DNA from 3 places in the Vibrio pelagius genome. Region 3 is predicted to be linked to each of the others. Evidence: predicted binding sites of a transcription regulator. Region 3 holds the regulator's gene; each other region holds the start of a gene.

Region 1 (3,286 bases), 1.1 Mb from region 3:
GCTAAACACCTGATTTACCGCGCTCACCATGTCTGCACTTGAACGCCAGTTAGTACCAAGAGTGTAGTGGGCACTCACTTGGTTACGCGCTTTGATATAGGTAAAAATGTCTGCGCCACGGAAGCCGTAAATTGCCTGCTTCGGGTCACCAATCATAAACAAGCCACATTGTGGGCTATCCAGATAAATACGACTGAAGATGCTGTACTGCAGCGGATCGGTATCTTGGAATTCATCGATCATCGCGACTGGATAAAGAGTACGAATGCGTTCGACCAACAGTGACTGTTCATCGACATCAATCGACGCTGAGAGCTGGGTCAGTAGATCGTCAAATGAGAGCCACTGCTTCTGCTCTTTAGCCGCGGCAAGCATGGTTCGACAATGGGTAATTGCATGTGCCAGTAGCGGCGCTTTCATATCCGCAGGCTGTGCTAAGAAGGTATCAATCGCCTCAAAAACCTCATGACAAGGAGCCGTGCCTTTCGGTGTTTTCTCGTTGAGCGTTGATTGAGAAAACTTTTCGAGTTTATCTGGGTACTGATAATCATGTGTCTCACTTTGCGCCCAAGTCGTTACCGCCTCTAACCAAGTCGGCAGTGACTTTTTGGTGTAGCTGCGTTTGTTAACATCTGAGCCCGAGATAATGGGCAGAAAGTCCTCTTGCGATGCCAGCCATTGTGTTTTGAGTGCTCTGATTTTATCAAGGTTGCTGTTGTGAAGAGATTGCAGATCACCAGACATCGCCTCTACTGTTAGCTTTAACGGCGCGCCTGTTAGGTAGCGGTTTACATCCGCTAACAGAGCAGAAGGTGAACCCCAGATATTACGTACTTCTCCAGCCAACTGCAGCGGTAATGGGTAGAACTGTTTACGCCAGTAATCCGCCACCACTTGCGCTTTTAGATGACTTTCGTCGGTCACAAATTCATTGTCAAAGCGACTACCCGACTCAAACGCATTTTGCGTTAGCATGCGTTGGCAGAAACCGTGAATGGTGTATACCGCCGCTTCATTCATCTGTCTTTCAGCATTCAGCAAGATTTTGGCAGCCCCAGTATGGTCGTCAATGCCTTCAAGTAGAGGGGCTATGACAGGATCGCTACTCTGACCACGTGCAAAAGCAATGCGCGCATCGTGGATACGTGCACGAATACGGTCTCTAAGTTCTGCTGTTGCCGCTTCGGTAAAGGTCACCACCAAAATCTGATCGACCGTTAGCGGTTGCTGGTGTCGACTCGGCTCTTCACCATTAACACCAATCTCAGAAGTGCCGTGACCAAGCAAAAGTCGCAGATACAAGCCGGCTATCGTGAAGGTTTTACCCGTACCTGCAGAAGCTTCAATCAATCGCGCCCCATGCAGAGGAAACGTCATGGTATTAAGCGCTTGTGGCGTGATAACGAGATCACGTTTTGTGGTAGTCATACCGAGCTGCCTTCTTCTTAATTATTCTGTTACAAATGTGACCTAGTATCAAAAACGTCATACAAATTTGGTCTAGTACCAATATCTTATTAGGGAGTGCGATCTCTCTCACGGATCAATTTGGTGCACGTCGTTACTATGCGCCCACGAGTTCAGGCAGACGATTACTTTTTCGCCGCTAAAGAACCAAAAGAATAATGGTCCCTCTGACCTGTGGCCGTACAGCGAACGCCCTACACTAATAATGATTTACTGGCGGCCACTTTAATTCCTGTGCTTTTCACTCCCTGACTTCTCAGCACTTCTCTTATCCGGTCTATACTCATTCTAAAATTGCAATAAGCTTCCCATATACATCGGCCTAATTGGCATGAGTTGAGCGATCTTGACGATCGCCCTAGGTTACTCCTGATCATTGGGATCAATCGCTGCAAGACGAGCTGCTTGCATCACTAGAGTAGAGTACAACCTTGCTTCCGCCGCCAATGTGTCATCCCACTTTGGCCAAATACGTGAGATGTAGCTGTCGCGTCCTTCACCCGTAAACGCGTAACTATCATTAAAGGTATCCGCCATCTTCTTCAGAGACTTCTCTTCATCATCAACCCATTTGCCTCGACTAAATCCTGCTTCAACCCCTGCCAGTGCCGTTTTAGGAAAGTATGGAAGCGGCTGGGTCATACCTTGATAGAACAGACGAACGAGCTCACCCAAAGTCTGCTTTGCAGTTTGAACATCACTCAGAGGGCTAAGCGTAAGATGCACCACGCCCTCTTTTTTGTCGTAGCCGATAATATGCGTTGTTTGCGGGTTGCCCATCACATTGCAACACAAGTGATCGATCCAAGCGGCCAGATAGTCTTGCGCGCGAATTTTACCACTGCGATAACGCACTAGGCCCGATTGATAGTTGTGCGTTAACCAACCTATCAACTTGACCGGTTTTCCTTCGCCGAGGCTGTCTATCGTAATATTGACCTCTAAATCTTCTTTAGGCGCACCAGTCACGAACTGGATCTCTTTGGCTAGCTCCTCGGCTTGCACACGATTGGTCTCAAACTCAATGTCACCAAATGCCCCAACCGGCAAACGACCTTGAGCTTTCTGTTTAGCGACAAAGTGACGAATGGCTTCATCGGGTGATTGAGGGTTATCAATCAATACTTGTAATAGCGCGTCTTTAAGTTGATAGCTCTCTAGACCATTCAACACAAACGGTTCGTCGTCTTCCATCACTGGTAACGGCGGCTCAAACACCACCTTTAAACGGCGATTAAAGAAGTATTGAACAGGTAAACGCCAAAAACGCTGTAACTCGACCAGATCAAGCTCAAGTGGGTAAGTTGCTCCGGCAAGATAATCTTCTAACGCTCGGTTAAATTCACCACTGCGCTCGCCTGCTCGATTTGCCGCAGGCAGCCACTCTCTAGCGTAGCTAAGCTGTGAATTGTCTTGGTCCGGCATGAAAGCACTCGGACTGAATGGCGTCATGGTGTGCTCAAACATCTGCGCTTGACTCAGCTTACGCCCAGATTCGTCGCTTCCCAGAGCTTCGTCGCCCTGCAAACAGTAGTTCTGCTCGCAGTATTCGATCAGCTCAGACACCAGCACTGACGGGACGCGCTCAGTGTTATCTTGAATAGAGCGACCAACATAACTGATGTACAGACTCTCTTGCGCCGATAACATCGCCTCTAAGAACAGATAACGATCATCATCACGGCGAGAACGGTCACCCGGACGAGTACGGCCATTCATTAAATCAAAGCCTTCTGGTGGCATAGAGCGCGGATACACACCATCATTCATCCCCAGCAGACATACCGTTTTGAAAGGAATCGAACGCATCGGCATCAGA
Region 2 (3,286 bases), 900 kb from region 3:
CCAGAGCGTCTTTGTTGATATCACTGTCTAAACGCTTACGCATGCGCTTAAAGTCATTCAGTGCATTTTCAACTGCAACCGCGAGCAGTTCATGTTCACGTTCGATATCAAGCGTTGAAGCAGGATACACATCGGTTAACTCTGGCTGGGTGTTATCCCACCACAGCTCACCAATCGCCACTCCCGATGAGGCAGCGATCCCTTTAGTCGAAGGTTGATCTTGATGTTCCAGCAACCACATACCTTGCGTTTGCGCATGCGCGACAATCACCGCTAATTGTGCAGACAAAGTAACGAGAAACGACTCCTCCATCTCACTGAATAGGCGTGGCGATTTTTGCTGGATGACCAGAACCCCAAGCACTTGCTTACGGTAGATAATTGGTGTTCCAAGAAAAGAGTGATAAACGTCTTCCCCAAGTTCTGGGAAAAACTTATAGGCAGGGTGCGCAGAAGCTTGCGCGAGGTTGATAGGTTCAGCACTGCGTTTAACCAAGCCGACTAAACCTTCGTCAAACCCAATATGGATACTGTTCCCTTCAAAAATGAGGCCTTGAGTTGCCATTAACTCAAGGCGCTGCATATCATTGTTGGCTAAATACACAGTGCAACATTCAGTCTGCATTGCGCTGCACGTCTCTTTTACTAAAATATCTAATGCGGTTGAGACGTCTTCAACCCTAGATACGTGTTCAACTATTTCCCTTAGTTGACTGAGCATGCTTAACCTCTACGCTGTTTGCGTTTTCCTTTTGTTTTCCGCTCTTTAAATGGCATAGCTAAAGAAGCGAACTCTTTCATTGCACGGCGGTATACGTCTCGCTTGAAAGAAACAACTTGTCGAACAGGGTACCAGTAACTTACCCAACGCCAACCATCAAATTCAGGTGTACTTCCACGTTGCATGTTAATACGCGACTCATCGCAATCTAAACGCAGAAGAAACCACTTCTGTTTTTGTCCAATACAGACAGGTTTTGAATCCCATCGAACCAGTCGTTTGGGTAGCTTATAGCGTAACCAATGACGACTTGTTGCGACGATCTTTACATCCTTTTTGGTAAGGCCAACCTCTTCATATAACTCACGGTACATTGCCTGCTCCGGAGTTTCACCTTCATCGATTCCCCCTTGAGGGAATTGCCATGAATGTTGCCCGTATCGTTTAGCCCAGAAGACCTGACCATGGTTGTTACAGATTACAATACCAACGTTTAATCGGTAACCATCGCCATCTATCACTGGCCAACCTCTATTTAAATTTTTAATTACACTGATTTTTCCACATATCCCCAAGCGGAGCAAACTTCGTGACGTGATTAGGGCTATATTTATGAATAATTTCTTAAAACTGGATAACTTTTACTCACAAAATAGTTACCCACACAATAGTGAGACATAGACCACATTTATTCACCTTTTCTGTGAATAACTATGTGAAGAATTCACCGCAAACGTTTTTTTTAATCCATACTTTCATCAACAGCCTAAACCAACAACAATTAGACATAAAACATAATATATAAAAATCAAATACTTAAATTAAATTAATCGCTAAACTAGAATTACATTTTTCAAATGATCTTTTGAAAACTCAACATGGTCAAAGATCAACCACCCTTAGCTTTATCCACACTCATCATTCAAAGATTCAGTTTACACGCTATTTGGCAAGCATTTTATCCTCTCGAAACCCCTGTTTATTTATCCACTGGTTTGTTTTTGTAAGATTTTAGACTCCTAGCCTGTGGATAACCGTAGGATTGATCCGTAAATCGCCACTATGATCATTTATTAACCACACTGCATTTTCATTCGAATCTGATAAAATCGGCGTTTTACCAACTCGATGTGTTATGAAACCTGAACCACAAACTGAAGCGGAGCTGCTAGAGCGAGCCTACGCCATTGCCGGTATGACCTTTCAAGAACTGGCTGAGGAAGCTGAAATGACCATGCCTAAAGATCTGAAACGAGATAAAGGCTGGGTTGGGCAGCTGTTGGAGTGGCACCTTGGTGCGCCAGCTGGGAGTAAACCAGAGCAGGACTTCGCACATTTGGGCATTGAGCTTAAGAGCATTCCGATCAGTTACAGTGGCAAGCCATTAGAGACCACCTTTGTCTGTGTTGCTCCTTTAATGGGCGTGCAAGGGCTGACTTGGGAAACCAGTCATGTTCGCAACAAATTATCCAAAGTGTTATGGATCCCAGTTGAGGGAGAGCGCGAGATCCCGTTGGCAGATCGTCACGTAGGATCACCACTGTTGTGGACGCCAAGCAGAGAAGAAGAAGAGATACTTCAAAGAGACTGGGAAGAACTGATGGAGTTGATCGTGTTAGGTAACGTTGAGCAGATCACCGCTCGTCACGGCGAAGCTCTACATCTGAGACCTAAAGCAGCACACAGCCGAGTCTTAACTGAGGCGTACGGCGCGAGTGGAAAGCCAATCAAGACCAAACCGCGCGGCTTCTATTTAAGAACTCAGTTTACTCATCAGCTTCTGACAAAACACTACGCTTGATAACGAGCAATTGTAACAACGACGACTTAGTGTGGATTCAGAGCTAACTCTATATCGCAATAGCGTTGGCTTGGCTCACTACCAAACTCGTCATAAGTGTTGTGGAGGCGTAAATAGGCCTTATCGAAACCAAGCCTGAGGAGCTCCTCTTTGACCTGGTCCAGCGATCCAAAGTGTACTGGCTCTCCACCTTGCTTAACTGGCTCTAATTTATGCTTATATTCCACTGCTAATAGATACTCTGGGATATCAGAACACCCGATAACATAAACCTTGGGTGTTCGATAAGAGTCTTTATGATCGCCATGCAACCACATATCTAGTTGATGCTTTTGCATACCTCACCTCCATCAATATCTTTAGCTTAGTAGAACTGACTTTGTTTGCTAAACAACCTCATAAAAAATATGAAAAGAGGAGCGTATTACCCCTCTTTTCAACGGTACTGATTCAGAGATCCCCCTCCGACACCATAACCAGCACCTATTTCTTTATCCTAGGGAGTGACAGGTGCAATCACTCCCTAGTATTACGTCGGTATTCGCGCACTTAAGACACGACGAAGATGGCGAACTCGGCGCTCGATAGTGACGGTTTCAGGCTCTGATAATCCGATTGGTCGTCCATCGACTTCTAGACCGATATCTTTTAGTAGATGTGGATTCTCCCAAGGAAGATCGTAGACACTGCGGCGGACTTTCCGTCTCCAGACTCGCTCCTCGTGACGAAGATCGGCTCGGATAAGAACTGTGGCTAATTTGAGG
Region 3 (3,286 bases):
CTCACAAAACGCTTCTAGGCTGCCATAAAAAAATAGCCGTGTTATAGTGGAAAACGATTGCTAACAAGTAAGTTATTCTAACGACAAGGGTTGTCATGTCCGCTAAACATCCAATTATTGCGGTTACGGGTTCTTCAGGAGCCGGTACCACCACTACCTCAGAAGCCTTCCGAAAAATGTTCAATATGATGGACGTGAAGGCTGCTTGGGTTGAAGGGGATAGTTTTCACCGCTTCACTCGACCAGAGATGGACGTCGAGATCCGCAAAGCGCGTGAGCAAGGGAAACACATCAGCTACTTCGGTCCGCAAGCCAACGATTTCGGCGCATTAGAAGAGTTTTTCCGCAAATACGGTAACGAAGGTACAGGACAAGTTAGACGCTACCTACACACCTTTGACGAAGCAGTACCTTACAATCAAATGCCAGGCACTTTTACTCCTTGGCAAGAGATCCCAGAAAACTCTGATGTGATGTTTTACGAAGGCCTACATGGTGGGGTTGTCGATGGTGATGTCAATGTATCGCAACACGTTGACCTGCTGATTGGCATGGTGCCCATCGTTAACCTAGAGTGGATTCAAAAATTCGTCCGAGATACACGTGATCGCGGGCACTCACGTGAAGCGGTGATGGATTCCATTGTTCGTTCAATGGACGACTATCTCAACTACATCACTCCACAGTTTTCGCGTACCCATATCAATTTTCAGCGAGTACCGACTGTTGATACTTCCAACCCACTTAACGCAAAAGGCATCCCTAGTCTTGACGAAAGTTTCGTTGTTATTCGTCTGCGTGGTATCAAAAACGTCGACTTCCCGTACCTGCTCGCTATGATTGATGGCTCATTTATGTCTCGTCACAATACACTCGTTGTGCCTGGCGGGAAAATGAGCTTTGCTATGGAGCTCATTGTAAGACCAATCTTACAACAGCTCATTGAAACGGGAAAAATCGGCTAACGGAATGGCGTTCTGGTTGATTACTTTTCATACCGTGATCATGTGCACAATTTTGCGTAAAAAATCGTAGCTAGGTCACGATTAAAATCAAGAAATAGTGACTGAAAAAGGATACTATTCTTAACCGAAACACAAGATAGCTTGCAGCACAGAACAAGTGCTCTTATCCTAAGAAGTCAAATTCAGGCTTAGCTAAAATATGGAAAGCGGCAAGCATACCCTGCAGAGGAAGTGAGATATTATGGTTCTAGGTAAACCTCAAACCGATCCAACATTAGAGTGGTTCCTTTCACACTGTCATATTCATAAGTACCCTTCAAAGAGTACTCTGATTCACGCTGGTGAAAAGGCAGAGACCCTGTACTACATCGTGAAAGGTTCTGTGGCAGTTCTTATCAAAGACGAAGAAGGTAAGGAGATGATTCTTTCTTACCTAAACCAAGGCGACTTTATCGGCGAGCTTGGCCTATTCGAAGAAGACCAAGAGCGTACTGCATGGGTTCGTGCAAAATCTCCTTGTGAAGTTGCGGAGATTTCTTTCAAGAAATTCCGTCAACTTATCCAAGTGAACCCAGACATCCTGATGCGTCTTTCTGCTCAAATGGCAAGCCGTCTACAAGTTACCAGCCAAAAAGTTGGTGACTTAGCGTTCCTTGACGTTACTGGCCGTATTGCACAAACGCTACTAAACCTAGCGAAACAACCTGATGCGATGACTCACCCAGATGGCATGCAAATCAAGATCACTCGTCAAGAGATCGGTCAGATTGTTGGCTGTTCGCGCGAGACAGTAGGTCGTATCTTGAAGATGCTAGAAGAGCAAAACCTAATTTCTGCTCACGGTAAAACTATCGTTGTTTACGGTACGCGTTAATCTCGATTAACCGATAAAAATTCAAAAGCCACCAAATGCGAATTTGGTGGCTTTTTCTTTATTGAGATACGAGATACGAGATACGAAAAGAACTCACAGAGTCCTATGTGGAAACTGTCCCGAAGCGAAACGTACCGCATCTCTATGGCTAACGTATCTTTCTTTAACCGTTAGTGCTCTCAAAGATTTTGTCAGCCGATGCTGCAACAAAACCGGTGTAGAGATCGCCATTCGCCATTGGGTAGCGCTTAGCAAACTCATAGAAGCCACCAGGCACCAATTCAGTCCCCTCAGAGAACTCTACCTTCACTTTATCTGCCATTGTTGATGACTGCTCTAACAGCACCTCTGGAGAGCCTTTCACTTGGCCGCCAACACTGTTGATTGTAAAGCCAGACTCACTCAGGTGATCATTCACGGCTTGCACCTCAGAGAACGCATTTAACTGGTTCACACTCACGGTAAAGTGGTTAGCACCATAACCATGCGCGGCTAACCAAGACGCGTATTCGCTCTCTGTCGCCAGTTGTTTGTAATCTTGGAAATCCAAGTCCCACAGACGACCGCCATATAGGAAATCCTGCCCCTCTAGCTTGCTTGCATCCACTTGCGCAACCAACTTAGCCACGATCGCTTGTAGCTCTGCAGAACACTCTTCCACTTTCAGCTCACTAATGAACACTTTGGGTTGGGTTGGATCTGGGTGTTCAAAGTGCTTAGCCACGAGTTTCTTGCTTTCAAACAGGTAGTCACCACACGCTTTGTAACCAAGTGCTAAGAAAGGTTTAGCCAGCGTCTCGATCCCCAAAGGCGCAACATTAAACGTACGCAACGCGATGTGATCATTGATAAGGTCTTCCTCTTCTTTCAACAGCTGATGTACCTTCTCAGCAGATGGGCAGAGGCGTTCGATGTAGTCATCCCAGAGGGATTTGAACAGTAGATCGGGTGTCATGGTGACTCCTTGTCGGGTTCTAGCAAGCTCAAGCTAGAGAGTTGGATTAGAAAGAGTGTGGCTGCGAGACAAAGTCAGCAGCCATCAGCTTGTGACATACTTATTTTATTGTTATATCTCGCTAGGTCAGACGCCCAGCGAGTAATCCAAAGGAGGTCAAACTTCCCTACCTCCAATTGTGATTTTTGTTGTAGGTGGCCGTTGTTGCTACAGCTCGATACCAGGGCTGAAAGTCGCTGGAAGCTGCGTTTCACGGCCTTCCATCGATGCCATTGGGTATGCACAGTAATCCGCTGCGTAGTAAGCACTCGGGCGTAGGTTGCCTGAAGCACCTGGGCCACCAAATGGTGCGTCACCACTTGCGCCTGTTAGCTGACGGTTACGGTTAACAATACCTGCACGGATATGATCAACGAAGTACTCCCACTCAGAGTCGTCTGTTGATACAAGGCCTGCAGACAAACCAAAACGGGTGTCGTTCGCCAATTCAAC

Evidence for each region. The regulator CRP, encoded in region 3, controls carbon source genes, mostly activating them, when cyclic AMP is high. The targets are predictions, from matches to a motif close to TGTGANNNNNNTCACA.
Region 1: the regulator CRP is predicted to act here: its motif matches at 1,526-1,541, upstream of recB (exodeoxyribonuclease V subunit beta).
Region 2: the regulator CRP is predicted to act here: its motif matches at 1,393-1,408, upstream of rppH (RNA pyrophosphohydrolase).

What each region holds. Positions count from the first base shown of each region.
Region 1 is NZ_AP025503.1:765,832-769,117, reverse strand. It holds gene recB (exodeoxyribonuclease V subunit beta) at 1-1,428, opposite strand, end outside; gene recC (exodeoxyribonuclease V subunit gamma) at 1,831-3,286, opposite strand, start outside.
Region 2 is NZ_AP025503.1:583,385-586,670, reverse strand. It holds gene ptsP (phosphoenolpyruvate--protein phosphotransferase) at 1-721, opposite strand, end outside; gene rppH (RNA pyrophosphohydrolase) at 724-1,242, opposite strand; gene mutH (DNA mismatch repair endonuclease MutH) at 1,857-2,522, shown strand; gene vsple_RS02575 (DUF6482 family protein) at 2,549-2,860, opposite strand; gene vsple_RS02570 (DUF1127 domain-containing protein) at 3,052-3,286, opposite strand, start outside.
Region 3 is NZ_AP025503.1:2,872,874-2,876,159, forward strand. It holds gene vsple_RS12800 (YheU family protein) at 1-18, shown strand, start outside; gene vsple_RS12805 (phosphoribulokinase) at 96-965, shown strand; gene crp (cAMP-activated global transcriptional regulator CRP) at 1,207-1,839, shown strand; gene vsple_RS12815 (DUF1338 domain-containing protein) at 2,003-2,794, opposite strand; gene astD (succinylglutamate-semialdehyde dehydrogenase) at 3,002-3,286, opposite strand, start outside.